4 regions of the Streptomyces sp. NPDC006368 genome follow, and region 1 is predicted to be linked to each of the others. Evidence: riboswitches for the same ligand, from Rfam matches in the RefSeq annotation. Region 1 holds a riboswitch; each other region holds the start of a gene.
The links. A riboswitch is a leader RNA that binds a small molecule or an ion and turns the genes downstream of it on or off. The one in region 1 is predicted to bind thiamine pyrophosphate.

Region 1 (7,113 bases):
CGGGACGTCGACCATGCGGGGGCCCTTGGAGACGGTCAGTGTGATCGTGTCGCCCTTGGCCGCCTTGCCGCCCTCCGCCGGGCTCTGCCGGGCGACGGCGCCCGCGTCCTCGGGGGAGTGGACCCTGTCGGCCGCGAGCTGCACGGCGAAACCGGCGTCCTCCAGCGTACGGGTGGCGACCTCGACCGGGTCACCGGTCACGTCGGGGACGTCGACGGGGGCGCCCTTGCTGACGACGAGGGTGACGGCGGAGTCGGGGGCGCGCTCGGTGCCGGGCTCCGGGTCGGTGCTGATGACCGAGCCCTGCCCGATCTCCTGGCTGAACGCCTTGGTGACGACCCCCGGGGCCAGGCCCGCCCTGGTCAGCTCCCGCCTGGCCTCGGCCAGCGGCTTGCCCTTGAGGTCGGGGACCTTCACGACCTCGGGGCCGCGGGAGACGGTGAGCGTCACGGAGCCGTTGCCACGGATCCGCTCGCCGGGGGCGGGGTCGGTGGCCATGATCGTGCCGCGCTCATAGGCGCTGCTGAAGTCACGCCTGACGCGTTTCACGTCGAGCCCGGCGTCCGCGAGCCGCTGCTCCGCCTGGGCCTGGGGCCGGCCCAGGACCGGTGGGACGCGCGTGAACTGTCCGGAGTTGATGTACCAGACACCCGCCCCGACGCAGAGGACGAGGAGGACGGCGACCAGCGCCGTGACGGGGCCGCGGCCGGGTCTGCGGCGGGGCGCCGCGTGCGGCGGGCGCACCGGCTGCCCCTCGTGCCGTGCGGGCATCTCCAGGCGGCTGGTGTGCCGCACGGCCTCCTGCGGGCTCGGCAGGGGCCGCGCGATCACGCTCGTCACGTTCTCGGAGCCGACGTCACCGCCCTCGGTGGCCCGTGCCCGCGGCGGGACGAGGTCGAGCTGTTCGTCGCCGAGCGCGGCGCGGGCCTCGCGGGTCTGCGCGAGGAGCGCCACGGCGTCGTGCGGGCGGACCTCCGGGTTGCGGGCGGTGGCGCTCGCCACCAGCTCGTCCAGCTCGACGGCGAGCCCGGGGGCGGCGGCGGACGGTGGCGGCACATCGGCGTTCAGGTGCCGGTAGAGGACCTGGGCGGGCGTGTCACCCGAGTGCGGCTTGGCGCCGGTCAGCATTTCGTACAGGACGACCCCGCACGCGTACACATCGGCGCGGGTGTCGGCGGTGCCGTGCTCGATCTGCTCCGGCGCCAGGTAGGAGACGGTGCCGAGGACGGAGCCGGTGGTGTTGGTGGCGGCGCCGACGGCCCGTACGAGACCGAAGTCGGCGACCTTGACCCGGCCGTCGTCGCCTATCAGGACGTTCTCCGGCTTCATGTCCCGGTGCACGAACCCGGCCAGGTGTGCGGCGCCGAGCGCGGCGAGCACCGGCTCCAGGATGTCGAGCGCGGCCCGCGGCTGGAGCGCGCCCCGCTCGCGCAGCACGTCGCGCAGGGTGCACCCGGCGACGTACTCCATCGCCAGGTAGACGTACGCCCCGTCGGCGCCCTGATCGAAGACCCCGACCACGTTCGGGTGGGACAGGCGCGCGACGGACTTGGCCTCGCGGATGAACCGCTCGACGAAGGTCGCGTCCGTCGCGAGGGCGGGGTGCATCACCTTCAGCGCGAGCACCCGGTCGAGCCGGGTGTCCAGCGCCCGGTACACCGTGGCCATGCCCCCGACGGCGATGCGCGCCTCGACTCGGTAGCGGCCGTCGAGCAGCTGGCCCACGAGCGGGTCGTGCAGGGTCGTATCCACCCGCACGAGTCTACGAGCCCCCGCCGACACCCCCGCCGCGCCTGTGCACGCACCGCGACGACTGCAGCCGACCTGTGACACCCCGGCCGTGCCCCGGCCCGCACGGGCGCCGGGGCGGCAACGGACGGACGGCCCCGGCCATCGCGGCCCGCGCCGTGGCGTCGCGCTCGGGGGCGCGGCCCGCACGAACGACCGCCGCGCCGGCGGATGGGCTCAGGCCGCCGCCGCGCCATGGCGTCGCCACTCGGGGCCGACCGCTCGGGGGCCCGGGGCGCCCGAGCGGCGCCGGCCCGGGTCGCGGCCTTCGCGTGGCGGGCCGGCGGGTACGGCCTCCCGGGTTCGGCGAGCCCGCGAGCGGGCCGGCGGGTCGGAGGCGCCGAGCGCGCGGCGCGCTGCCGCGGGCGGGCGGGGGCGGGGCGCCGGCCCCACGGACGAACACCCCCATGGGACCCGGGGACGGAGACCCCGTAGCAAAGGGCGCGGGGCGCCGGGGAACGCGTCAGAACGCCGGGCGTTCCGGGTCCAGCACCGCCCGCCCCTCCACCGGCGAGGACGCCGCCGCGAAGTGCCGTCGCGGAATGCGTCCCGCCCGGTACGCCAGCCGCCCCGCCCCGACCGCGTGCCGCATCGCCTCGGCCATCAGCACCGGCTCCTGCGCACGGGTCACCGCCGACGCCAGCATCACCGCCGCGCACCCCAGCTCCATGGCCAGCGCCGCGTCGGACGCGGTGCCGGCGCCCGCGTCCAGGATCACCGGCACGCGCGCGTGCTCGACGATCAGCTGGAAGTTGTGCGGGTTGCGGATCCCGAGCCCCGAGCCGATCGGCGATCCGAGCGGCATGATCGCGGCGCAGCCGACGTCCTCCAGCTTGCGCGCCAGCACCGGGTCGTCGTTCGTGTAGGGCAGGACCGTGAAGCCGTCGTCGACGAGGGTCTCCGCCGCGTCGAGCAGTTCGATGGGGTCGGGCAGCAGCGTCCGCTCGTCGGCGACGACCTCCAGCTTGATCCAGTCCGTTCCGAGCGCCTCCCGCGCGAGCCGGGCCGTCAGCACGGCCTCGCCCGCGGTGAAGCAGCCGGCCGTGTTCGGCAGGACACGGATGCCCAGCTTGTCGAGGACGGACAGGACCGAACCCTGGACGGTCGGGTCGAGGCGGCGCATCGCCACGGTCGTCAGTTCGGTGCCGCTGGCCGCGAGGGAGCGCTCCAGGACGTCGAGGCTGGGCGCCCCGCCCGTACCCATGATCAGCCGGGAGTCGAAGGTGGTCCCGGCGATGGTCAGACGGTCGTCGGCCATGGTTCAGCCCCCCTGGACCGCGGTGAGGACCTCGACCCGGTCGCCCTCGTCGAGCAGGGTCCCGGCCCACTGGCCGCGCGGCACGACCGTCTCGTTGACGGCGGCGGCGACACCGGACGGCGCGGTGGTGAGGGTGGCGACCAGGGCGTCGAGCGTGGTGGGGCCAGCGAGCCGCCGGGCCTCGCCGTTCACGGAGACGTTCATGACACTCCTACCGGGGAGAGGGACGGGAAACGGGCGGGGGCGAAGGCGCGGGCCTCCTGAGGGAGCTCCCCGGTGGTCAGCACCTCGGCCATCACGTCACCCGTGACGGGCGTCAGCAGCACCCCGTTGCGGTAGTGCCCGGTCGCCAGGTGCAGCCCGGGCAGCGCGGTCGGGCCGAGCAGCGGCGCGTTGTCGGGGGAGCCGGGCCGCAGCCCCGCGCGGGTCTCGGTCAGCGGCAGCTCGGTGATGCCCGGCACCAGCTCATGGGCGTCGCGCAGCAGCTCGTACACCCCGCCGGCCGTGACCGTCGTGTCCCAGCCGAGCTCCTCGCTGGTCGCGCCGAGGACGAGCTCGCCGTTCGCGCGCGGCACCAGATAGACGTGGCTGCCGCGCACCACCGCGCGGACCGTCCGCGACAGGAACGGCGCGTACGCGGGAGGCACCGTCAGCCGCAGCACCTGCCCCTTGACCGGCCGCACCGGCGGCAGCACGTCGTCCGGTACGCCGTCGAGCCTGCCGCTCAGGCTCCCCGCCGCCAGCACCACCTGTCCGGCGGCCAGCTCCCCCCCGTCGCGGAGGCCGGCGCCCGCCGCCCGGTGCCGTACCACCAGCAGCCGGTCCGCCCAGGTGCGGTGGAAGTCCACCCCGGCCCGCTCGCACGCGGCGACCAGCGCCGCCGCGAGCCGCCGCGGATCGACCTGGTGGTCGCCGTCCACCCGCAGCCCGCCGCGCACGCCCGGCGCGAGCATGGGCTCCAGACGCCGGCATTCGCGCCCGCTCAGCCACTCGGACTCCAGGCCCGAGCGGCTCTGCAGCGCGTGCAGCTCCCGCAGGTGCGCGCGGTCGTCGGCGTCCAGGGCGACGGCGAGCGTGCCGCACGCGCGGTAGCCGACGTCCGCCCCGCCCGCCGCGTCCTGGAGCTCGGCGACGAAGCCGGGGTAGCGGCGCGCCGACGCCAGGTTGAGGCCGAGGAGGGTCTCCTCGCCGTAGTGGAGCTCGGTGACCGCGGCGAGCATGCCCGCCGCCACCCGGGCGGCCCCGCCGCCCGGCTCGGGATCGACGACGGCGGTGCGCAACCCCCGCTGCGCCGCCCGCCAGGCCGTGACCAGGCCGATGATTCCGCCCCCGATGACGAGGACATCCGGTCTCGTACGTGGATGCATGGGCGTCCAGCCCCTCCCTTCGCCGGCATGACCCGGATCAGGTTCGTACGGTCGGAGGCCGTCCCAGCCTCCCTCTCAGCCCAGTGCGTCCGGGCTCCCGCGAGTGCTCTACGGTGGCCAGACTAACCCCACCCCTCAACTCTCAGTAGGGGAGCCCTCGCAGTGGCCCGCTCGCTCGGCGGCCTCGTCCTCGCTCCCGTCGCCGACCGATCGCCGGGACAGGTCGGTACGCGGACCCGCTTCGCCTACCACGAGCAGGACGGCCGGATCCGGGCGGAGTACGCGGGCGGCGACGTCGTACGCGGACAGCTCGCCGGCACGCGCGCGGGGGACCGGCTCGACTTCCGGTACGTGCAGCTCGAGCGCGACGGAGGGACGGCGTCCGGGCACTGCGTCTCCACGGTGGTGGACCTTCCGGACGGCCGCGTTCGGCTGGAGGAGGCCTGGGAATGGGAGTCGCAGGAGGGGAGCGGCACGAGCGTCGTCGAGCAGCTACTTCCTGACGTCACGTCAGCTACGTAAGGTGATCGGGTGAGCGAGCGTATGAATGCAGACCGGCCGCGTGACGAGGGACTGCCGGGCGAGGCACCCGCGGCGGGAGGTCCCGCGACGGGAGGCCCCGTCGCGGGCGGGGCGGCGGACGGGTCGGCGGCGGACGGGTCGGCGGCCGGGCGGCGTGTCGTCGTCGTCGGCGCGGGGATGGCCGGCGTGCAGACCGCCGTCGCGCTGCGCGAGCAGGGCTTCGCCGGCCCGCTGCTGCTGATCGGCGCCGAGCCGCACCAGCCGTACGACCGGCCACCGCTGTCCAAGGCGGTGCTGCTGGGCACGGCGGAGGGCTCGGCCTTCGAGGTGGACTTCGAGGCCCTCGGCATCGAACTGCGCCTCGGCCTGGAGGTCACCGGACTGCGCCCCGACGCGCACGAGATCGACACCGAGGCCGGCCCCGTGCCCTACGACGTCCTGGTCGTGGCGACGGGCGCCGTGCCCCTCGCGCTGCCCGGCTGCGAGGGCGTCCCCGGCGTCCACCTGCTGCGCACCCTGGACGACGCCGAACGGCTGCGCCCCGTCCTGGTCGACAAGCACGACATCGTGGTCGTCGGCGCCGGCTGGATCGGCGCCGAGTTCACGACGGCCGCGCGCGAGGCGGGGTGCGCGGTGACCGTCGTCGAGGCCGCCGACCGGCCGCTCGCGGGCGCGCTGCCCGCCGAGGCCGCCGCCCCGATGGCCGCCTGGTACGAGGAGAACGGCGCCCAGCTCCTCACGCACGCACGCGTGGCCCGTGTCGAGCCCGGCGAGGTGGCCCTGGAGGACGGCAGGCTGCTGCCGGCCGGGGCCGTGGTCGTCGGCATCGGCGCCCGCCCCGCCACCGACTGGCTCGCCGGTTCGGGCGTCACGCTCGACGAGGCCGGCGCGATCGTCGCCGACGACCATCTGCGCACGTCGGTGCCCGATGTGTACGCCGTCGGGGACTGCGCCTCCTTCCCCTCCGCCCGCTACGGCGAGCGGCTGCTGGTGCACCACTGGGACAACGCCCTCCAGGGGCCGCGCACGGTCGCCGCCGCCATCGTGGGCGAGGTGCCGCGCGCGTACGACCCGGTGCCGTACTTCTGGTCCGAGCAGTTCGGCCGCTTCGTGCAGTACGCCGGCCATCACGCGTCGGCCGACGCGATGGTGTGGCGGGGCGACCCGGCCGGCGCCTCCTGGTCGGTGGTGTGGCTGCGTGACGGTGCCCTGGTGGCGCTGCTGGCGGTCGGCCGGCCGCGTGATCTGGCGCAGGGGCGCAAGCTGATCGAATCGGGCGAGCCGCTCGACCCGGCGCGCGTCGCGGACCCCTCCGTCCCCCTGAAGGCCGCAGCACGGGCGTAGCCGGGTACCGAGTGTCAGTCCGGGATGGCACGCTTGTCCCGTGACCGAGATTGACGCAAAGATCGATGCTCTCGTCCCTGCCTGGCTCCACCTGCCCGACATCGCGGAAATGCTGAATGTCGAGGTGACGCGTGTGCGCCAGCTGGTCAAGGAGGGCCAGCTGATCGCCGTGCGGCGCGGTGAGAACCGGACGCTGCAGGTGCCCGCCGCCTTCATCAAGGACGGCAAGGTCGTCAAGGGTCTCGCGGGGACCCTGACGCTGCTGAAGGACGACGGCTTCACCGACGAAGAGATGCTGGAGTGGCTTTTCACTCCCGACCCGACCCTGCCGGGCACGCCCGTGCAGGCGCTCAGCGAGAATCGCGGCACGGAGGTGAAGCGCCGCGCCCAGGCGCTCGCCGTCTGACGCACTGAACCGACACCGACACCAGGTGGTGTACGGGCCGGGCCGGGCCGTCGTTGCCCGGGCCCGGCCCGCACACCACCGCACCCGGGGGGAACACCCATGTCCACCGCACGCGCGCTCCTGTCCGACGCCCGGCTCTACCTGTGCACGGACGCCCGCAGGCGGCAGGGTGACCTCCCCGCGTTCCTGGACGCCGTGCTCTCCTCGGGCGTGGACATCGTCCAGCTGCGCGACAAGGGCATGGAGGCCGGCGAGGAACTGGAGCACCTGGCGGTGTTCGCGGACGCCTGCCGCCGCCACGGCAAGCTGCTCGCGGTGAACGACCGGGCCGACGTGGCGCACGCCATCGGCTCCGACGTCCTGCACCTGGGCCAGGGCGACCTGCCGGTCCCCGCGGCCCGCGCCATCCTGGGCGAGCGGATCCTGAT
Region 2 (7,113 bases), on a different contig from region 1:
TGCTGGTTTTCGTCGCGCTCGTCGGCGGACTGATTTACGTCGTACGGAAGTTCATGGCGTCCTCGTCGTCCCGCGGCGACTGGTGACCGCCGGGCATCCGTCGGCTCGCCGACCCGGGCGTTAGCCCGGGCGGGCGAACAGCCTGGGCGAAACCTCACCCCGAACGGAGGCTGCCATTAGAGTGGCAGGCCTCCGTTGTCCTTGGGAATCAAGGGCAGACGAACGCCCCCACCAGCGGTTTGTAGGACTGTATGGGGGCGATACGCCTGGGGGTGACCTTTGGCCACGGCAAGCAGTGCAGCGAGTCCCACCCTGATCGGCTCCGTGCAGCGGGCGCTGAGGCTGCTGGAGGCCGTGGGCTCCCATGCCGGCGGGGCCCCCGCGAAGCAGCTCGCCCGCGAGACGGACCTGCCGCTGCCGACGGCGTATCACCTGCTGCGCACGCTGACCCATGAGGGCTATCTGCGCCGGGAGAAGGGCGTTTTCACCCTCGGTGACGCGGCGAGGTGCCTGGTCGGCGGGGCGACTCTGCAGAATCGTCGCAGCAAGATCGAGGACTCGATGGCGTACTGGCGCGACACCATCGGCGTGCCCATCTACTTCGCGGTCTACCGCGACGGCGAGATCGAGGTCATCGCCGTCTCCGACACCCCGGCCGACCCCGCCGTCGACGAATGGGCCGACTTCCGCGAGACCGGCCACGCCCATGCGATCGGCCAGTGTCTGCTCAGCCAGCTCGACGAGGGCGCCCGTCAGGACCATCTGGACCGGTATCCCGTCCAGCCGATCACCCCCTACACGGTCCGTGACCGCCGGGCCCTGCTGGAGCGGCTGGCCGGAACGGCGCCGATGCAGCCGCTCATCGAGCGCCAGGAATACGCGCTCGGCACCGTGTGCGCCGCCATTCCCATCACGGCGGGATCGGCGGCCGGGGCGATGGCCATTTCCCTACCCCTCCATAAGGAGGAACGTCTGCGTCCCGCTGTTGACTGGCTGCGCGGGGAAGTGGGCAGCGTGCTGTATTCGCTCGCGTTCTCTATCAGTATCTGAAAACTCACTCCTTGTGATCCTCCAGTACCTCGACCACGATGACGATGACTCAAGAGGGGCGAGTAAGGATCAATAACCGGCCGTTTCGGGCCCGTCCTTCATCAGCTGTTGTTCAGGCTCTTGTTCATAAACTGCTTCATCCACTGCGGGGTACATGATGCGCGAGTCGGTGCAGGCCGAGGTCCTGATGAGTTTCGTCGTTTCGGAGGAGCTCTCCTTCAGAATCCCGGTCGAGCTCGGGTACGAGACGAAGGACCCGTACGCGGTCCGGATGACCTTCCATCTGCCCGGGGACGCGCCTGTGACGTGGGCGTTCGGGCGGGAGTTGCTGCTCGACGGGATCAACGCGCCCAGCGGCGACGGTGATGTGCACATCGCGCCGACCGGCCCCGAGGACCTGTCGGACGTCAGCATCCGCCTCCAGGTCGGCAGCGACCGGGCGCAGTTCCGGGCGAGCGCGCCGCCTCTGGTGGCGTTCCTCGACCGGACCGACAAGCTGGTGCCGCTGGGGCAGGAGTGCTCGCTCGGTGACTTCGAGCACCACTTGGAGGAGGCGCTCGGCCGGATCCTCGCCGAGGAGAACGCCGGCTGAACGACCGGCATCCCACGGATCCGCCGCCGGGTCCCGGCCGCGCGCGGGGGGCGGGGACGGGCCCTTACTTCCGGCGCCGCCTTCCCCGCCCGCCGCGTACCGCCGGGCCCGCGGCGGCGGGGCCCGGCCGGTCGGCGGAGACCACGAGGGCGGCCAGCGCGGTCGTGACCGGCACCGAGGCGACGAGCCCGATCGAACCGACCAGCGTGCGGACGATCTCCTCCGCCACGAGCTCGCTGTTGGCCACCGTCCCCACGCTGCTCTGCGCGATCGAGAAGAGCAGCAGCAGCGGAAGCGCCGCACCCGCGTACGCCAGCACCAGCGTGTTGACCACCGAGGCGATGTGGTCGCGGCCGATGCGGATACCGGCCCGGTACAGCGCTCGGGGGCCCATCTTCGGGTCCGCCTGGTGGAGCTCCCATACGGCCGAGGTCTGGGTGACCGTCACATCGTCCAGCACGCCGAGCGAGCCGATGATGACACCGGCGAGGAGCAGACCGGACATGTCGATGTTCGGGTAAAGACCGTGGATGAGGCCCGTGTTGTCGTCGGTGTTGCCGGAGAGTGACGCCCAGCCGATGAAGAGTGAGCCCAGCAGCCCGATCAGCAGCAGCGAGATCAGCGTGCCCAGCACCGCCACCGAGGTGCGGGCGGTCAGCCCGTGGCAGCTGTAGAGCGCGATCAGCATGATGGCGCTCGACCCCACCACCGCCACGACCAGCGGATTCGATCCCTGCAGGATGGCCGGCAGGATGAAGAGGGTCAGTACGGCGAAACTCACCGCGAGCGCGACGAGCGCCATCACCCCGCGCATCCGGCCGACGGCCACCACCGCCAGCGCGAAGATCGCGGCGAGCAGCGCCATCGGCACCTTGCGGATCACATCGGTGACGGAGTATTGCAGGTCACGCGGTGCGTCAGGGGCATACGCCACCACCACGCCCTGCCCCTCGTCCAGTTGACGGGGCGCGTCGGGCTGCACGATCTCGGTGAACCTGCGGCCCTTGTCCTGGCCCGTGGTGACCTCGACCGTCGCCTTCTCGCACTGGCCCTGCTGCGCGTTGACCGCCTCGCGCCCCTCGGGTGTCGTCGTGTCGCCGGTCGGCGGGACCTGCGCGGCGTTGACGTCCTTGCAGTCCACCTTCTCGACGCGGACGACCTCGCCCTGCTCGGTCTGCCGGTCGAAGCCGACACCGGTGCGCTCGTGCTCCGGTGCGCCGCCCGGCCAGAGCACGGCGAGACCGACCACCACCGCCGTGGCGAAGGGGATCAGCACGGCGGCGATGACCTTGCGCAGGTGCTGGGAGACGGGCGCGGCAGGGCCGTGGCTGTGCGCGTGACCGTGCGTCTGTCCGTGTGCCTGTCCGCTGGGCTCGGGGGTCTCATGTGGGGAAGTCACGGACCGATCATCGCAAGAACGGTGGGGGCCCTCTGTTCAGCGTGGCCGCAAGGACGCTAGCGTGGTGGCACCTTTGTACACGCGGGAGCTCGGAGCACCGGGCTGAGAGGGCGCTGACCTCCGTACGAGACGTACGGAAACGGCTGCGTCGACCGCCGAACCTGTTACCGGGTAATGCCGGCGTAGGGAGTAGGTCACGATGACCGTTCAGGACGCACGCACGCCTGCCTCGAACCAGAACGACGACGAGGCCGGGAAGTCCATCGGATGGCACAAGGGGTACATCGAGGGCTCACGCCCCGACCTCCGTGTGCCGGTCCGCAAGGTGCACCTCACCAACGGCAAGGACGTGACGCTGTACGACACGTCAGGGCCGTACACCGATCCGCATGTCGAGACGGACGTACGCCGCGGCCTGCCGCCGCTGCGCGAGAACTGGATCATCGGGCGGGGTGACACCGAGGAGTACGCCGGCCGTCCGGTTCGCCCCGAGGATGACGGGGTCAAGCACACCTCGCCGCGCGGGGGCCTGCGGAACCTCGACGCCGTCTTCCCCGGCCGGCCGCGCCAGCCGCGCCGTGGCCGCGACGGCCAGGCGGTGACGCAGCTCGCGTACGCGCGCCGCGGCGAGATCACCCCGGAGATGGAGTACGTCGCGCTCCGCGAGAACGTCTCCCCCGAGGTGGTGCGCGAGGAGATCGCGGCCGGCCGCGCCGTACTCCCGGCCAATGTGAACCACCCGGAGATCGAGCCGATGATCATCGGCAAGCGGTTCCTGGTGAAGGTCAACGCCAACATCGGCAACTCCGCCGTCACCTCCTCCATCGAGGAGGAGGTGGAGAAGATGACGTGGGCGACCCGCTGGGGCGCCGACACGGTCATGGACCTTTCCACCGGCCGCAACATCCACACCACCCGTGAGTGGGTGCTGCGCAACTCTCCCGTGCCGATCGGCACCGTGCCGCTCTACCAGGCGCTGGAGAAGGTCGACGGCAAGGCCGAGGAGCTGACCTGGGAGATCTACAAGGACACGGTCATCGAACAGGCCGAGCAGGGCGTCGACTACATGACGGTCCACGCGGGCGTGCTGCTGCGGTACGTGCCGCTGACCGCGCGTCGCAAGACCGGCATCGTCTCGCGCGGCGGCTCGATCATGGCCGCGTGGTGCCTGGCGCACCACAAGGAGTCGTTCCTGTACGAGAACTTCGAGGAGCTCTGCGAGATCCTCGCCGCGTACGACGTGACGTACTCCCTGGGTGACGGTCTGCGCCCCGGCTCCATCGCGGACGCCAACGACGAGGCGCAGTTCGCGGAGCTGCGCACGCTCGGTGAGCTGAACCGGATCGCCAAGCGGCACAACGTCCAGACGATGATCGAAGGCCCGGGCCACGTCCCGATGCACAAGATCAAGGAGAACATCGACCTGCAGCAGGAGATCTGCGAGGAGGCGCCGTTCTACACGCTCGGCCCGCTGACCACGGATGTGGCCCCGGCCTATGACCACATCACCTCCGGTATCGGCGCCGCGATGATCGCGTGGTGGGGCACCGCCATGCTCTGTTACGTCACGCCCAAGGAACACCTCGGCCTGCCCAACAAGGACGATGTGAAGACCGGCGTCATCACCTACAAGATCGCCGCGCACGCGGCCGACCTGGCCAAGGGGCACCCCGGGGCACAGGAGTGGGACGACGCGCTGTCGGACGCCCGGTTCGAATTCCGGTGGGAGGACCAGTTCAACCTGGCCCTCGACCCGGACACCGCCCGGGAGTACCACGATGAGACGCTGCCTGCCGAACCGGCCAAGACCGCGCACTTCTGCTCCATGTGCGGTCCGAAGTTCTGCTCGATGAAGATCAGCAGGAGCATCACGGAGCAGTTCGGCGGCGACCAGCCGGCGGGCACGGACTCGGAGATCGCGGAAGGGATGCTCCAGAAGTCCAAGGAGTTCGCGGCGTCCGGCAACAGGGTGTACCTCCCGATGGCCGACTGATCCGATCGGGCGCGTCGGCTGCGGTACTCCGCGTGAACGGATGTTTCACGTGAAACACCGACAGCCGACCGCGCCCCACGGCGCGTCGGTATGCCGGTGCGCCGGGAGATCAGTCCGGCTGGTGACCCGGTCCGCCGAAGTCCGGACTGGTGAAGTCGGGGCTGGTGAACGTGGGGCGGGCGGCTGCGCCGCCCTCGCTCGGGCTGGAGAAGTCCGGGCCGCTGTAACCGACCTTCGGCATCCGTCCGACCGGGCGCGGAGGAGCCCCGGAGGCAGGATCGGCACTGGGATCGGCCAGGGCGTCACGCAGGAAGGGCATGATGCCCCGTTCCAGGAGGGCGTGGCGCCACGCCTCTCTCGCCCGGGCGATCTCGTCGGGAAGCTCGCCGCCCGGTTCGTCGGCGGACACCTGGGTGGAGCTGTTGCGTAGCGCCGTGATGAGCAGGCCGATCGCGGCGACCAGGATGCCCAGGGCCGTGACCGCGGCGAAGAACCAGCCCGCGGCGAGCAGCGGATCCGCGAAGGACGGCGCCGGATCGAGCACTTTGAGCAGATATCCGACGAGCAGGAAGATGACCGCTGCGGTGCCGGCCAGCACGGGCGCCAGTACGGTCACCACGACCCCGAGACCGGCACCCGGGCCGGTCGCCGTTCCGTCATCGGAAGCGGACAGTACGGAATCGATGGCGGACAGACGCGAGGGCGTACGCGACTCCTCGCGCACCTGTACGAAGTGGTCGTACTCGGTGGCGGCGGCAGCGGTGATGATCGCCGTCGCGTTCAGTGCCATGGTGCGCAGTTGCTCGGCGTTGAGCCGCTGTCCGATCCCGGCGAGTTCCGGACGTTCGTGCGCATTGCGCAGTGCGTCGTCGAGGAGGCGCTCGTATTCGGAACGGTCCTCGGTCAGCAGGTGCGGAGCGCTTTTCATGTGCATCCCCCGATACTCCGTAGGGCCTGTTTGCCCGCGTGGAACGGGCAGTTGGGCGGAAACGGAGGAGAGCCTGCTACGGATAAGCCGATGGTAGAGCCGTTACGGCGGGGGGTGACAGAGGATTTCCGGAAATCGCCTGGCCCGGCTGCGCTGCGTGACGTCTCAGCCGCGCAAGGGGAGTTGGACGACCAGCAGCTTTCCGGCCATGGTGACACCGCCGTCCATGGCGATGGCGAGCCCGTCCGCGTACACATGCGGCCCTTCGACCGACGGGCCGGTGCCGTCCTCGCCGTCCTCCGAGCCGACCTCGCCCAGCAGGTAGGGGATCGGGCTGTGGCCGTGCACGACGCGCTGCCCGCCGTAGGCCGCCAGCAGCTCCCGCACGGCCGTGGGGCCGCCCTCGTCCCGGAAGGCGAAGCGCTTGGTGAGCTTGCGGAACAGGTCCCAGCACTCGTCGGCGTCGTTGCGGGTCAGGATCTCGTGGACGGTGTCGTTGACGTCCTCGATGGTGGAGCCGTACTCCAGGTAGGCGGTGGTGTCGGAGTGCAGCAGCAGGTGCCCGTCCTCCTCGACGACCGCGTCCAGCCGGGACATCCACTGGAGGTGGACGTCCTGGAGACGGTCCATGTCGCTCTTCTGGCCGCCGTTGAGCAGCCAGGCCGCCTGGAACGTGGCGGTGCCGGCACCGGAGTTCACCGGTGTGTCGCCGAACCGCTTGGCGCCGAACAGCAGCAGCTCGTGGTTGCCCATGAGGGCCTTGCAGTAGCCGCCCGCCGCCGCGGCCTCGGCGGAGAGCCGCATGACGAGGTCGATGACGCCGATTCCGTCCGGACCCCGGTCGGTGAAGTCGCCGAGGAACCACAGCCGGGCGTTGCCCGCGGCCCAGTGGCCATCGCCGTCGATCAGACCCTGCTGGTGCAGGGCGGCGAGGAGCTCGTCGAGATACCCGTGGACGTCGCCGACCACGTACAGCGGACCTGGGCCGCTCTCGGCGGCGGGCGCGGGGGCGGCCACCGGAGCCGTCTCCGGGTCCATGGACACCTGCACGGTGTCACCACGGTTGATCACCGGAAGGTCCCGCTCGGTGGGCGTGTACCCCTCCGGGAACTCGCCCTCGGGAAAAGCCTGGCCCGGGGGTGTGGCGTCAC
Region 3 (7,113 bases), on a different contig from region 1:
CAGGCCTGACCCTTTCAGGTTCGGATGACGGCGGGGGCCCACGAAGCTCCCGCCGTCCACCCGTAGATCTTCGTAGATCTTCCAGACTTCGAGAGAGATTCACAGATCATGGCGAACTACACCGCCGCTGACGTCAAGAAGCTCCGCGAGCTCACCGGCGCCGGCATGATGGACTGCAAGAAGGCGCTCGACGAGTCCGACGGCAACGTCGACAAGGCCGTCGAGGCCCTGCGCATCAAGGGCCAGAAGGGCGTCGCCAAGCGCGAGGGCCGCTCCGCCGAGAACGGCGCCGTCGTCTCCCTCATCGCCGACGACAACACCTCCGGTGTCCTCGTCGAGCTGAAGTGCGAGACGGACTTCGTCGCCAAGGGTGAGAAGTTCCAGAGCGTCGCCCAGGCCCTGGCCGAGCACGTCGCCAAGACCGCCCCGGCCGACATCGAGGCGCTGCTCGCCTCCGAGATCGAGCCCGGCAAGACCGTCCAGGCGTACGTCGACGAGGCCAACGCCAACCTCGGCGAGAAGATCGTCCTGGACCGCTTCGCGCAGTTCTCCGGCGGCTACGTCACCGCGTACATGCACCGGACCATGCCGGACCTGCCCCCGCAGATCGGTGTTCTCGTCGAGCTCGACAAGGAGAACGCCGAGATCGCCAAGGGTGTCGCGCAGCACATCGCCGCCTTCGCCCCGAAGTACCTCTCCCGCGAGGACGTTCCGGCCGAGGTCGTCGAGGCCGAGCGCCGCGTCGCCGAGGAGACCACGCGCGCCGAGGGCAAGCCCGAGGCCGCGCTGCCGAAGATCGTCGAGGGTCGCGTCAACGGCTTCTTCAAGGAGGCCACCCTCCTCGGCCAGCCGTACGCGCTCGACAACAAGAAGTCCGTCCAGCAGATCCTGGACGAGGCCGGTGTCACCCTGAAGCGCTTCAGCCGCATCAAGGTCGGCATCTGAGCCGGTACGCGATCGACAGGGCGGCCCGCTAGGGTTTCCCACGTGGACGTCGGCCGCGTGAGCGCCGGACGCCCGCAGATCTGACGAGGAGGCCATTGCCGCTAGGGACCACCAGTACCCCGGCAATGGCCTTCTTCGTATGTGCACGAGGAGATCTCCATGAATCAGGGCGCCGCACAGGGCGACGACATCCACGGCAAAAAGGCCGGCCGCTTCATGCTGAAGCTGTCCGGTGAGGCGTTCGCCGGCGGCGGCGGCCTCGGCGTCGACCCCGACGTCGTACACGCCATCGCACGCGAGATCGCCGCGGTCGTACGCGACGGCGCGGAGATCGCCGTAGTGATCGGCGGTGGCAATTTCTTCCGCGGGGCCGAGCTGCAGCAGCGCGGCATGGACCGGGCACGCTCCGACTACATGGGCATGCTCGGTACGGTCATGAACTGCCTCGCTCTCCAGGACTTCCTGGAGAAGGAGGGCATCGACTCGCGGGTCCAGACGGCCATCACCATGGGGCAGGTCGCCGAGCCCTACATCCCGCTCCGCGCCGTTCGCCACCTGGAGAAGGGCCGCGTCGTCATCTTCGGCGCCGGTATGGGCATGCCCTACTTCTCCACCGACACCACCGCCGCGCAGCGCGCCCTGGAGATCGACGCCGAGGCGCTGCTCATGGGCAAGAACGGCGTGGACGGCGTCTACGACTCCGACCCGAAGACCAACCCGGGCGCGGTGAAGTTCGACGCGCTGGAGTACGGCGAGGTGCTCTCCCGCGACCTCAAGGTCGCGGACGCCACCGCCATCACTCTCTGCCGCGACAACAACCTGCCGATCCTCGTCTTCGAACTGCTCGCCGCGGGCAATATCGCCCGCGCCGTGAAGGGTGAGAAGATCGGCACTCTCGTGAGCGACCAGGGCACCCGGACCTGACCGGCCCGACCGGACACGACCCGTCTCGTCCCCCGGTGCCCTGATCCGGGGATGGACAAAGCCCTGCCGGTCGGACACCGTGCAGAGCGTAAAGACGCGCCTACTCAAGACACGCAGGAGCAAGTGGTGATCGAAGAGACCCTCCTCGAAGCAGAGGAGAAGATGGAGAAGGCCGTCCTGGTCGCCAAGGAGGACTTCGCCGCGATCCGTACCGGTCGTGCGCACCCGGCCATGTTCAACAAGATCGTCGCCGACTACTACGGTGCGATCACGCCGATCAACCAGCTGGCGTCGTTCTCCGTGCCGGAGCCGCGCATGGCCGTGGTGACCCCGTTCGACAAGAGCGCGCTGCGCAACATCGAGCAGGCCATCCGCGACTCGGACCTCGGCGTCAACCCGAGCAACGACGGCAACATCATCCGGGTGGTGTTCCCCGAGCTGACCGAGGAGCGCCGCCGCGAGTACATCAAGGTCGCCAAGACCAAGGGCGAGGACGCCAAGATCTCGATCCGCTCCGTGCGCCGCAAGGCCAAGGAGACCATCGACAAGTTCGTCAAGGACGGCGAGGTCGGCGAGGACGAGGGCCGGCGTGCCGAGAAGGAGCTCGACGACACCACCGCGAAGTACGTCACGCAGGTGGACGAGCTGCTCAAGCACAAGGAAGCCGAGCTCCTCGAGGTCTGATGAACGACTCATCCTGGGGGACCCCGCCGAGAGGCGGTCACTGGGGTCCGCCCGACCAGGGGCTCGTTGCCGGGCACGCCCCGGCGACCCCGGCGGGTCCCGCATACGATGGGCGTGAGGCGCAGCAGACGCGGCCCATGCCCATCGTGCCGGACGTCCGGGACGCCCCGGACGCGCCCGGCGGATACCAGGACGACCACCGTGACCGGGGGACCGCTCCGCTGAGCGGTCCCCCGGTCCGTGACGAGATGCCGCAGGAGCCCATGCCCATCCCGCCGTCGGGAGCACCGCAGCCTCCGGAGCAGCCGGGCCCGCCGAACCGGCCGCAGCAGAAGAAGCGGGCCGGCCGGGACCTGCGGGCCGCCATAGGGGTCGGGGTCGGCCTCGGCGTGGTCATCCTCGCGTCGCTCTTCGTCGTCAAGGCCGTGTTCGTCGGCGTGATCGCGGTCGCGGTCGTCGTCGGACTGTGGGAGCTGACCTCCCGCCTCCAGGAGCGCAAGTCCATCAAGGTGCCGCTCGTGCCGCTCGCGGTCGGCGGCGCGGCGATGGTCGTGGCCGGTTACGTGCGGGGCGCGGAAGGCGCCTGGGTCGCCATGGCGCTCACCGCGCTGGCGGTGCTCGTCTGGCGCATGACCGAACCGCCCGAGGGCTACCTCAGGGACGTCACGGCGGGGCTTTTCGCCGCGTTCTACGTACCGTTCCTGGCGACGTTCGTGGCGCTGATGCTCACCGCGGACGACGGCCCGTGGCGGGTGCTCACCTTCCTCCTCCTGACGGTGGTCAGCGACACCGGCGCGTACGCGGTCGGCTGGCGCTTCGGCACGCACAAGCTGGCGCCGCGCATCAGCCCCGGCAAGACCCGCGAGGGGCTCCTGGGCGCGGTGACCTTCGCGATGGCGGCGGGCGCGCTGTGCATGGAGTTCGCGATCGACGGCGGCACCTGGTGGCAGGGCCTGCTGCTCGGCCTCGCGGTCGCGGCGAGCGCCACGCTCGGCGACCTCGGCGAATCCATGATCAAGCGCGACCTCGGCATCAAGGACATGGGCACGCTGCTCCCGGGCCACGGTGGCATCATGGACCGGCTCGACTCGCTGTTGCCGACGGCGCCGGTGGTGTGGTTGTTGCTGGTGGTCTTTGTCGGAGCGGGGTGACGGAGGGCCACGGTGCCAGGCGGCGGTAGCCGCGGATCGGCTCGGTATGGACCGGCTCGACTCGCTGTCGCCGACGGCGCCGGTGGTGTGGTTGTCGCTGGTGGTCTTCGTCGGAACAGGCTGAATCGGGATCCGGTTACCCTGGAAGGGCTCGTCGCGTCGAGGCGGCGGGCCCTTTCGGCCCCGCGCACCGCGGGGATCATCCGGTGAGGTCTCCCGGCTCAGGACCGCGGCCTCGTCTTTACTGAGGAGTACCAGGTCATGGCACGCCCCGTCCCGGGAGAACTGACATTCGTCGCGCCTCGCGGAGCCACGAAGCCCCCGCGTCACCTCGCCGATCTGACGCCCGCCGAGCGCAAGGAAGCCGTCGCCGCCATCGGCGAGAAGCCGTTCCGCGCCAAGCAGCTGTCCCAGCACTACTTCGCTCGGTACGCCCACGACCCGGCCCAGTGGACCGACATCCCCGCCGCGTCGCGCGAGAAGCTCGCCGCCGAGCTGCTGCCCGACCTGATGAGGGTCGTACGGCACATCTCGTGCGACGACGACACCACCCGCAAGACCCTGTGGCGGCTGCACGACGGCACGCTCGTCGAGTCGGTCCTCATGCGCTACCCGGACCGCGTGACGATGTGCATCTCGTCGCAGGCCGGCTGCGGTATGAACTGCCCCTTCTGCGCCACCGGCCAGGCCGGGCTCGACCGGAACCTGTCGACCGCCGAGATCGTGCACCAGATCGTCGACGGCATGCGGGCCCTGCGCGACGGCGAGGTCCCCGGGGGCCCGGCCCGCCTCTCCAACATCGTCTTCATGGGCATGGGCGAGCCGCTCGCGAACTACAAGCGGGTCGTCGGCGCCATTCGCCGCCTCACCGACCCCGAGCCCGACGGGCTCGGTCTCTCGCAGCGCGGCATCACCGTCTCCACCGTCGGCCTCGTCCCGGCCATGCTGCGCTTCGCCGACGAGGGCTTCAAGTGCCGCCTCGCCGTCTCGCTGCACGCCCCCGACGACGAGCTGCGCGACACCCTCGTCCCCGTCAACACGCGCTGGAAGGTCCGCGAGGTACTGGACGCCGCCTGGGAGTACGCCGAGAAGTCCGGCCGCCGCGTCTCCATCGAGTACGCGCTCATCCGCGACATCAACGACCAGGCCTGGCGCGGTGACCTGCTCGGCCGCCTCCTCAAGGGCAAGCGGGTACACGTCAACCTGATCCCGCTCAACCCGACCCCCGGGTCGAAGTGGACCGCGTCGCGCCCCGAGGACGAGAAGGCGTTCGTCGAGGCCATCGCCGCCCACGGCGTGCCCGTCACCGTCCGCGACACGCGCGGTCAGGAGATCGACGGCGCCTGTGGACAGCTCGCGGCGGCAGAGCGCTGACCTTGTAGTCTGGGCTCGAACACATCTGCATATTCCGACAGGGGAGCGCCACAGCGCTGAGAGTGCGGCACACGCTTGGGAACAAGCACGGCGGCTGCAGACCCTCTGAACCTCGCCCAGGTCATTCTGGGTAGGAAGTTCGGTCGTTACTCGAGCTGTTGCGCCCTGCCCACCCGCCCGACGGGTGGGCAGGGCCGCGTCTCTTCCTGGTCATACCCAGGAGGAATCTCAGTGAGCACCACCAAGAAGATCGCGGTCGGCACGCTGGCCGCCGCGCTGGGCGTCACCACGCTCACCGGCTGCGGCGGCGACTCGGACAAGGCGTCCGGCGACGGCGGTACGAAGTCGAAGACCGTGACCCTCGTCAGCCACGACTCCTTCAACGCCTCCCCGGCCGTCCTGAAGGAGTTCACCAAGCAGACCGGCTACACCGTCAAGGTCCTCAAGAGCGGCGACGCCGGCGAGGCCGTCAACAAGGCCGTCCTCACCAAGGGCGCCCCGCAGGGCGACGTCTTCTTCGGCGTCGACAACACCCTGCTCTCCCGCGCGCTCGACAACGGGCTCTTCGAACCGTACGAGGCGAAGGGCCTGGACCAGGTCCAGGACGCCGTGCAGCTCGACAAGGACAAGCACCGCGTCACCCCCGTGGACAGCGGCGACATCTGCGTCAACTACGACAAGAAGTACTTCGCCGACAAGAAGCTCGCGCCGCCGCAGACCTTCGACGACCTCGCCGAGCCCGCCTACAAGGACCTTCTCGTCGTCGAGAACCCGGAGCGGTCCTCGCCCGGCCTCGGCTTCCTGCTCGGTACGGCGGCCCAGTACGGCGACGGGGGCTGGCAGGACTACTGGAAGAAGCTGAAGGCCAACGGCGTCAAGGTCGTCGACAGCTGGGAGCTCGCCTACAACCAGGAGTTCTCCGGCTCCGCCGGCGGCAAGAAGGCCAAGGGCGACCGGCCGCTCGTCGTCTCCTACGCCTCCAGCCCGCCCGTCGAGGTGCTGTACGCCGACCCGCGGCCGGCCGAGGCGCCGACCGGGGTCTCCACCGGCACCTGCTTCCGGCAGACCGAGTTCGCCGGCCTGCTCACCGGCGCGAAGAACCCCGACGGCGGCAAGGCCCTCATCGACTTCCTGATCAGCGAGAAGTTCCAGGAGGACATGCCGCTGCAGATGTTCGTGAACCCGGTGATCAAGAACGCGACGCTGCCGGAGCTGTTCACCCGGCACGGCGCGACGGTCGACAAGCCGCACACCGTGGCCCCCGAGAAGATCGCCGAGAACCGTGACCAGTGGATCCAGTCGTGGTCCTCGCTCGTCCTGAAGTAAAGGACGTCAAGGGCGGGGCGCTGCGGGCGGGGCTCATGGCCCTGCCCGTGGTGTTCTTCGCCGTCTTCTTCGCCTACCCCGTCGCCGCGATCGTCGGGCGCGGCCTGAGGACGGACGGCGTTTGGCGGTTCGGGCGGCTCGGCGAGGTGCTGAGCCGCCCGGACATCCTGGACGTGCTGTGGTTCACCACCTGGCAGGCGTGCGCCTCGACGGCGCTGACCCTGCTGGTCGCGCTGCCCGGCGCGTACGTCCTCGCCCGCCTCGACTTCCCCGGCAAGCAGGTGCTGCGGGCCGTCGTCACCGTGCCGTTCGTGCTGCCGACCGTCGTCGTCGGAACCGCCTTCCTCGCGCTCGTCGGGCGCGGCGGGCTGCTCGACGAGCTGTGGGGCGTACGGCTGGACACCACCGTGTGGGCGATCCTCCTGGCCCACGTCTTCTTCAACTACGCCGTCGTCGTCCGCACGGTCGGCGGCCTGTGGGCGCAGCTCGACCCGCGGCAGGAGGAGGCGGCGCGGGTGCTGGGCGCCTCCCGGCTCGGGGCGTGGCGGCGCGTCACGCTGCCCGCGCTCGCCCCCGCCGTGGCCGCCGCCGCGCTGATGGTCTTCCTCTTCACGTACACCTCCTTCGGCATCGTCCAGATCCTCGGCGGGCCCGCGTACGCCACGCTGGAGGCGGAGATCTACCGGCAGACCGCGCAGCTGCTCGACCT
Region 4 (7,113 bases), on a different contig from region 1:
CGACGAGCAGCGCGGCACGGTGATCGTGGACCGCGCCAGGACGTCGGGGGACGCGGTGACGCCCGCCGGGGACGAGCCGGGGGAGCTGGTCTTCCGCCGCTGCGACCTCGGCGGCGCCGGGTCGGTGTCCGTGGAGGTGGCCGCCACGGGCCCGGGGACGATCGAGCTGCGGCTGCCGGACGCGACGCCGGTGGCCGCGTTCCGGGTCCCCGCCACGGGCGGGCGGTACGCCTACACACGGCTGACCGCCCCGGTGGCGCTCCCCGGCAAGCACCACCCGCACGGCCCGCACGGGAGGCACGACGTGCACGTCCGGCTCCGGGGGGAGGTGCGGCTGGCGCGGCTCTCCTTCTCCGACTGACCGCCGGCGTGTGTCCCCGGCCCGCCGCCCGGCCCGGCTGGAGGGTCCGTGGCCGGGCCGGACCGATGCCGTTGTGCGGGACCCCACCCGGAGATACCTCTTTTGACATAGGTATCTCGCCATACGTAAGCTGGCCGCATGCCCGCCTCCAGCGCGTCCGGCCAGGACATCGACCGCGTGGCCGCCGTGCTCGCGGCGTGCCTGCCCGCGCTGCACCGGGCTCTCGACCGCCGGGTCGCGCGGGACTTCCCGCACCCCAAGCTCCCCGAGGGCCAGCTGGCGCTGCTGAGGCTCGTCGGCGACCGCGAGGGCGTCACCGTGCGTGAGGCGGCCGAGGCGCTGTCCATGAAGCCCAACAACGTCAGCGCCCTGGTGTCCCAGCTGACCGAGCAGGACCTGCTCGACCGCAGGCAGGACCCCACCGACCGGCGCATCGCGCACCTGCACCTGACGGCGACGGCCCGCAGCCGTATCGCCGAGGTCCAGGAGCTGCTCGACGGGCACGTCGCGGAGGCGCTGCACGCCCTCACCGACGGGGAGCTCGACGCCCTCGGCTCCGCCCTGGGCGCCCTGGACGCATTGACCCGGCACCTCCGGTCCTCCGCGTCCGGCTGATTCCGCGACCGGCCCCCTCTTTTCCGCGGAGCCGACCCCCCTTTTTCCACGAGGCCTCTTCGTCACGGACCGAACCGGCGGGAGCGGACTGCTTCCGTTCCCGACGCCATGCCGTCGCCCGCCCGTGACCGCGAGGCCCGTCGAGCAACCCTTCGCCCAACCCCCTTCGAAGACAAGGCACACCCATGCCCTCCCCCTCCACGTCCGTGGACCGCTCCCCCCTGCCCGCACCGATCCCGCCCCCGGCGCCGGCGCCCCGTGGCCGCCGCGCCAATCCGTGGCTGACGCTGATCGCCGTGGCCTTCGGCCTCTTCATGGTCGGACTCGACGGCAGCGTCGTCTCGATAGCCAACCCGGAGATCGGCCGGGCCCTGAAGGCGTCCACCGCCGACCTCCAGTGGGTCACCAACTCCTACCTCCTCGCCCTGGCCGCCGCGCTCATCCTCGGCGGCAAGCTGGGCGACCGCTTCGGGCGCCGGACGTTCTACCTGATCGGAGTCGCGGGCTTCACCGCCGCGTCCGTGGCCATCGGCCTGGCCGGATCGATCGAGGGCGTGATCGCCTTCCGCGCGCTGCAGGGGTTCTTCGGCGCCCTCCTGATGCCCAACACGCTCGGGCTGCTGCGGGCCGTCTTCCCCCCGGCGAAGTTCGGCATGGCCGTCGGCATCTGGGCCATGGTGTCCTCCGTGTCCACCGCCCTCGGCCCCATCGTCGGCGGCCTGCTGGTCGAGCACGTCACCTGGGAGTCCGTCTTCTACATCAACGCGCCCATCGGCATCATCGCCCTGGTCGTCAGCGCGCTCGTACTGCCGCAGAGCAAGAACTCCGCCGGTGACCGCCGCTTCGACGTCCTCGGAGTCGTCCTGCTGGCCGCCGGCCTCCTGGTCCTCGTCTTCGGCGTCGTCAAGGGCGAGACCTGGGGCTGGAGTTCGGGCCCGACCCTGGGCACACTCGCCGCCGGCCTGGTGGTCCTCCTGGTGTTCGGCTGGTACGAGACCCGGATCGGCCACGCCCTGCTGCCCATGCGCCTGTTCCGCAACCGGGCGCTCACCATCGGCACCGTCATCACCGCGGTCAACTTCTTCGCCCTGCTCGGCGTGATCTTCTTCGTCATGCTGTACCTCCAGAACGTCCGCGGCTTCACCCCCGTCGAGGCCGGCGTCCGCACCCTGCCGCTGAGCCTGGCGTCCGTGGTCGCCTCCCCGCTGGGGGCCAAGCTCACCGAGCGGTACGGCGCCCGGCTGACGATGCCGCTCGGCATGGTCCTCCAGGCCGGGGCGTCCTTCGCGATGCTCGGCTGGGGTGTGCACTCCTCGTACGCCCTGATGTGGCCGCCCTTCGTCGCGCTGGGTCTCGGCGTGGGCATGGTGATGGCCGCGTCCTCCGACGCGATCGTCGGCGGCGCCCCGGTCAGGGACGCCGGAGTGGCGGGCGGTCTGCAGGCCACGTCCCTGCAGGTCGGCGGCGCGCTCGGCACCTCGGTGCTGATCTCCCTGATCGGCAGCCGGGTCGGCACCACGCTGACCGGCGAACTGACCTCCGCCGGTGTGCCGGCGCCGCTCGCCCACGGGCTGTACGAGGCGAAGGACGCGGTCACCATGGGCGTGGCGCCGGTCTCCGGTGACCTGCCCGCGCAGGTGAGGACCGCGGTGGTGGAAGGCAGCGGCCAGGCCTTCATGAACGGCGTTCACACCGCCGCACTGGTCACCGGGGTGCTGTGCGTACTGGGCGCCCTCCTGGCGGCGGTCGGCGTACGGCGTACGGCGAGCGCGCCCGTCGGACTCACCGGGGTCTGACGGAGGCCCGGCGCCGGAAGCGCCGGGGGCCGGGCCGCCGGTGCGCGGCTCGGCCCCGCCGCGTGCCCCGGAGGAGTCGTCGGCGGGGTGTTGCGGGGTAGTCGGCCGTCATGAGCGATGCGAGCCCCCTGGAGCGGACCGCCACCGACGTGTTCGGGTGGGAGACCCTGCGGCCTGGACAGCTGACGGCGATGCGGGCGGTGCTGGACGGCCGCGACACCCTCGTGGTGATGCCGACCGGCGCCGGGAAGTCGGCGGTGTACCAGGTGGCCGGGCTCCGGCTGCCCGGTCCCACCGTCGTGGTCTCCCCCCTCATCGCCCTCCAGCGCGACCAGATCGCGGGGCTGCTCCGGCACCGGGTTCCGGAGGCCGTGGCGGTCAATTCCGCGCAGGGCGCCGGGGAGACCGAGGCGGCGTGGGAGGCGGTGCGGCGCGGGGACGCCGAGTACCTGTTCCTCTCGCCGGAGCAGCTCGCGAAGGACGAGGTGGTCGAGCGCCTGGCGGAGGCCGCGCCCTCCCTGTTCGTGGTGGACGAGGCCCAGTGCGTGGCCGCCTGGGGCCACGACTTCCGCCCCGACTACCTGCGTCTCGCCCCGGTCGTCGAGCGGCTGGGCCGGCCCACGCTGCTCGCGCTGACGGCCACCGCCGCTCCCCCGGTGCGTGAGGAGATCGTGCGGCGGCTGGGGATGAGGGAGGACGCCGTGTCGGTCGTGGCCGGTTTCGACCGGCCGAACATCACGCTGGAGGTGCGGCGGTTCCTGGAGGACCGGGACAAGCGCCGTGCGGTGGTGGAGCGCGCGGCGGCGGAGCCCAAGCCGGGCATCGTGTACACGGCGACGCGCCGGGACGCCGAGGAGTACGCGGCCGAACTCGCCGCGCTGGGCCTGTCCGCCGCCGCCTACCACGCCGGTCTGTCGGGCGACGAGCGCTCCCGGGTCCACGACGCCTTCCTGACCGGCGAGGCGGACGTGGTCGTGGCCACGTCGGCGTTCGGCATGGGCATCGACAAGGAGGACGTGCGGTTCGTGCTCCATGCCTCCGTGACGGGTTCGCTCGACGCGTACTACCAGGAGATCGGCCGGGCGGGCCGGGACGGTGGGCCCGCGGTCGCGGTGCTGCACTACCGGCCGCAGGACACCGGTCTGCAACGCCTCTTCGCCGCCCGTACGCCCGACGAGGAGACGGTCGGCGAGGTCGCCGAGCGGCTCCACGACCAGGACGGCCCGGTGCCGCTGGACGAGCTCGGCGCGGAGACGAACCTGTCACGCCGCCGGGTGACGGCCGCCGCGAACCTGCTGGAGCAGGCGGGGGCAGCCCGCACCGACGACGCCGGCGAGGTGCGCGCCCTCCCGGGCATGACGGCCGATGACGCCACCGCGCGGGCGGCGGAGGCGGCGGAGGCCCGCGGAAGGCTGGAGCGGTCGAGGCTGGAGATGGTGCGGGCGTACGCGGAGACGACGGGCTGCCGGCGTCGCTTCCTGCTCGGTTACTTCGGCGAGGCGTACGAACCCCCGTGCGGCCACTGCGATGTCTGCCTGTCCGACTCCCGCGACGGCTCGGCCGCCGAGGGGCTCCCGGTCCACGGTGACGCCGAACGGACACATCCCGCGGCCGGTTCGTATCCGCCGGGGACCCGGGTGCGGCACCGCGAGTGGGATGACGGCATGGTCATGAGCCAGGAGGGTGACCGGATCACCGTCCTGTTCGACTCCATGGGGTACCGGACGCTGTCCCTGGCGGCGATCACCGACCAGGCACTGCTCACCGTGCTCACGGATCCCTCCGGCTGAGCCACGCCCCTCACCATCCATATCCATGAAAAAAATCATGGTATAAGCCCTTTCATCCGGTCTGTGGAGGACTATGCTGATATCAGACCTGCGGGGCGAGCGAGGGAGTCCCACCGAAGTAGCCGACTCTGGCGGAGATGCCCGCTGGGGCCGACGTCGGCGGTCGGGCTGAGAGGCTGGAAGGTCCACGGACCGGAAGGCGACCCCCATCACCTGATCCGGACCATGCCGGCGAAGGGAGCCCGTCTCGTAGGTCGCCCGTACGACACGCGTGCACCACGAGCCCCGGGCCCGCGCCCCGGGGCTTTCGCATGTGCGAGGCCGGTCGGCACGCCGGACGAGGCCGCCCGCCGCCGCCTCCCGGACCTTGCGGCCGGGCCGGTCCCCGGGCGGATACTTGAAGCATGAACGTGGTGTCCGCGCCCGGCCTCGCCGAGCTGCGGGAGCGACTCGGCAGCACCCTGTTCACCCATGTCGCGGGTCCCGCCGGGCCGGTCAACCGCGCCCGTATCCACGGCACCCCGGGGCCCCGCTGGTTCGCACCGGACCGACCGATCCGTACGGTCCACGGCGACGCCGCGATGTTCATCGGCGGTGTGCGCGCCCTACTGCTCCAGTCCCTGCACCCGCTGGCCATGGCGGCCGTGGCGGCCCACTCCGGCTACCGTGGCGACCCCTGGGGGCGCCTCCAGCGCACCAGCACCTTCCTCGCCATGACGACCTACGGCGCCGCGGACGACGCACAGCGCGCGGTCGACCGCGTCCGGGCCGTGCACGACACGGTGAAAGGTGTCCTCGACACGGGCGAGCCCTACCATGCCGCCGACCCCCACCTGCTCGGCTGGGTGCACGCCGCGGAGGTCGACAGCTTCCTGTGCGCCCATCAACGCTACGGCGCGCACCCTCTCGACGCCGACGGCTGCGACGCCTACGTCGCCGACATGGCGCGCGTGGCGTCCGCGCTCGGCGTCCTCGACCCGCCGCGCGACCGGACGGACCTCGCCGACCGGCTGGCCTCCTACCGGCCGGAGCTGCGGGCCACCCCGGAGGCCCGCGAGGCCGCGCGTTTCATCCTGCTCCGCCCGCCCCTGCCGCCGATCGCCCGCGCCCCGTACACCGTCCTCGCCGCGAGCGCGGTGTCCACGCTCCCGCTGTGGGCGCGCGAGCCGCTCGGGCTGCCGCACGTGCCGGTCGTGGAGAAGACCTGTGTGCGGCTGGGCGGCCACGCCGTGACCAGGGCCATCCGGTGGGCCATGACCCCTCCCCCGCCCGCCGCCCCCGGCTGACCGGGCGATGAGGCGCGCGGAGCCCGGCGCGTCACACCGAGCCGCCCACCACCTCCAGAAGGTCCGACAGACGGCGCCGCCACTTGTGCGAGCGGCTGCAGTACAGCCGAAGGCCGCGCCTGCCCCGCGGCAGGAAGGGGCGACCGCACCACATGCACGGTCGCTGCCCGCCCGGATCCGTGTTCCCCGCTCTCCCCATGCTCATGATCGTAAGCCGGGTCACTCGTGCCGGTGGTCCCGGCCGGTAGCCCCCGGCGGACTCCGGCTCCGTGCGCGAAGCTGAGCGGATGCGCTCGCTCCTCCTGCCTCTCGCTCTCGCCCTCCTCCTCGGAACGGCGGGCTGCGTGTCCGTGCCCCCCGCCGCCACCCCCGGGCCCAACCGGCCGGCGCCGGCGGGCGATCCGGCTCCGGCCCCCGTGGTGCGCAGGCCACCGGCCGAACCCCCGGCGCGGGAAGAGCTGGCGACCACCGGTCCGCTCCCCACGCCCCGTACCGACCCGGTGCGTCGCGGCGGCGCGGCACGCGGCGAACGCCCCACGGCGGACAGGCGGGTCACCGTGGAGCCACCGCGCGGGCAGGCCGTGCGGCGCCCGGCCGCCGAGGGACGGACGGGTTCGAAGCGGCCCGTTCGGCCGCGCCCCGGCCCACCGGCGGCGCGGCCTCGGCCGACGTACGGCATGGCGGACCTGTGCAAAGCCTCACGGGGCGTGACCGACCCGTCGGTGACCGCGCTGTGCCGCGACAGCTTCGTCCGCTGACCGCGCGGTCCCCGGTGCCCGCCGGTGGCGGAGGCGTCACGGGGTCGGCGCGGCACCGGACGGGTAGAAGGTCGACAGCAACGTGTCCATGATCTCGCGCTGGCGGGGCCAGTCGGTGCTCGGTCCGGCCACCTGAGCCCCGTACACGGTGGTGTCCGGGGCCGTGAAGACGCGGTAGATGCCGCGCCGCCGGGTGCCGTCCGTGGCGTCGTGGGCGAACTCCACCTCGACCGCCGCGTCCGGGGCGTCGCCGACGGGTCCGAGTGCCGTCTCGACGTAGCCGGACCAGACCGACCTCACCGCCTGGGAGAACCCGCGCGCCGTCTCCAGCGGATCGGCGGGGCCGGGGACCGGGGTGATCTCCAGGAACGAGGCGTAGTCCGGCGCCTGGTAGGTGTGCGAGCTGCCGCTGAGCCGGTACGTCCAGTCCCGCGGGACCGCGACGCTGAGCCCGCCGGCATCGGTGGAGACGCGGTAGTCACCGGACGGCGCGGTCGGAGGGGCGGT

Region 2: linked by a shared signal. The riboswitch ahead of thiC (phosphomethylpyrimidine synthase ThiC) and the one ahead of thiO (glycine oxidase ThiO) in region 1 are both predicted to bind thiamine pyrophosphate.
Region 3: linked by a shared signal. The riboswitch ahead of ABZZ38_RS21760 (thiamine ABC transporter substrate-binding protein) and the one ahead of thiO (glycine oxidase ThiO) in region 1 are both predicted to bind thiamine pyrophosphate.
Region 4: linked by a shared signal. The riboswitch ahead of ABZZ38_RS09275 (oxygenase MpaB family protein) and the one ahead of thiO (glycine oxidase ThiO) in region 1 are both predicted to bind thiamine pyrophosphate.

The regions. Positions count from the first base shown of each region.
Region 1 is NZ_JBEXQK010000007.1:179,278-186,390, forward strand. Features, by position in the region: gene pknB (Stk1 family PASTA domain-containing Ser/Thr kinase) at 1-1,752, opposite strand, end outside; gene ABZZ38_RS08920 (thiazole synthase) at 2,252-3,046, opposite strand; gene thiS (sulfur carrier protein ThiS) at 3,050-3,250, opposite strand; gene thiO (glycine oxidase ThiO) at 3,247-4,413, opposite strand; TPP riboswitch at 4,411-4,524, opposite strand; gene ABZZ38_RS08935 (hypothetical protein) at 4,576-4,935, shown strand; gene ABZZ38_RS08940 (FAD-dependent oxidoreductase) at 5,113-6,279, shown strand; gene ABZZ38_RS08945 (Rv2175c family DNA-binding protein) at 6,320-6,685, shown strand; gene thiE (thiamine phosphate synthase) at 6,785-7,113, shown strand, end outside.
Region 2 is NZ_JBEXQK010000015.1:96,567-103,679, reverse strand. Features, by position in the region: gene ABZZ38_RS14535 (DUF5326 family protein) at 1-86, shown strand, start outside; gene ABZZ38_RS14530 (helix-turn-helix domain-containing protein) at 280-1,050, shown strand; gene ABZZ38_RS14525 (SsgA family sporulation/cell division regulator) at 1,208-1,642, shown strand; gene ABZZ38_RS14520 (YibE/F family protein) at 1,707-3,041, opposite strand; TPP riboswitch at 3,113-3,247, shown strand; gene thiC (phosphomethylpyrimidine synthase ThiC) at 3,241-5,034, shown strand; gene ABZZ38_RS14510 (hypothetical protein) at 5,144-5,968, opposite strand; gene ABZZ38_RS14505 (metallophosphoesterase) at 6,128-7,113, opposite strand, start outside.
Region 3 is NZ_JBEXQK010000031.1:56,303-63,415, forward strand. Features, by position in the region: gene rpsB (30S ribosomal protein S2) at 1-9, shown strand, start outside; gene tsf (translation elongation factor Ts) at 109-945, shown strand; gene pyrH (UMP kinase) at 1,105-1,869, shown strand; gene frr (ribosome recycling factor) at 1,996-2,553, shown strand; gene ABZZ38_RS21750 (phosphatidate cytidylyltransferase) at 2,553-3,704, shown strand; gene rlmN (23S rRNA (adenine(2503)-C(2))-methyltransferase RlmN) at 3,966-5,078, shown strand; TPP riboswitch at 5,108-5,233, shown strand; gene ABZZ38_RS21760 (thiamine ABC transporter substrate-binding protein) at 5,310-6,404, shown strand; gene ABZZ38_RS21765 (iron ABC transporter permease) at 6,440-7,113, shown strand, end outside.
Region 4 is NZ_JBEXQK010000008.1:59,689-66,801, reverse strand. Features, by position in the region: gene ABZZ38_RS09295 (glycoside hydrolase family 3 C-terminal domain-containing protein) at 1-361, shown strand, start outside; gene ABZZ38_RS09290 (MarR family transcriptional regulator) at 500-976, shown strand; gene ABZZ38_RS09285 (MFS transporter) at 1,162-2,772, shown strand; gene ABZZ38_RS09280 (RecQ family ATP-dependent DNA helicase) at 2,883-4,562, shown strand; TPP riboswitch at 4,686-4,819, shown strand; gene ABZZ38_RS09275 (oxygenase MpaB family protein) at 4,967-5,848, shown strand; gene ABZZ38_RS09270 (hypothetical protein) at 6,643-7,113, opposite strand, start outside.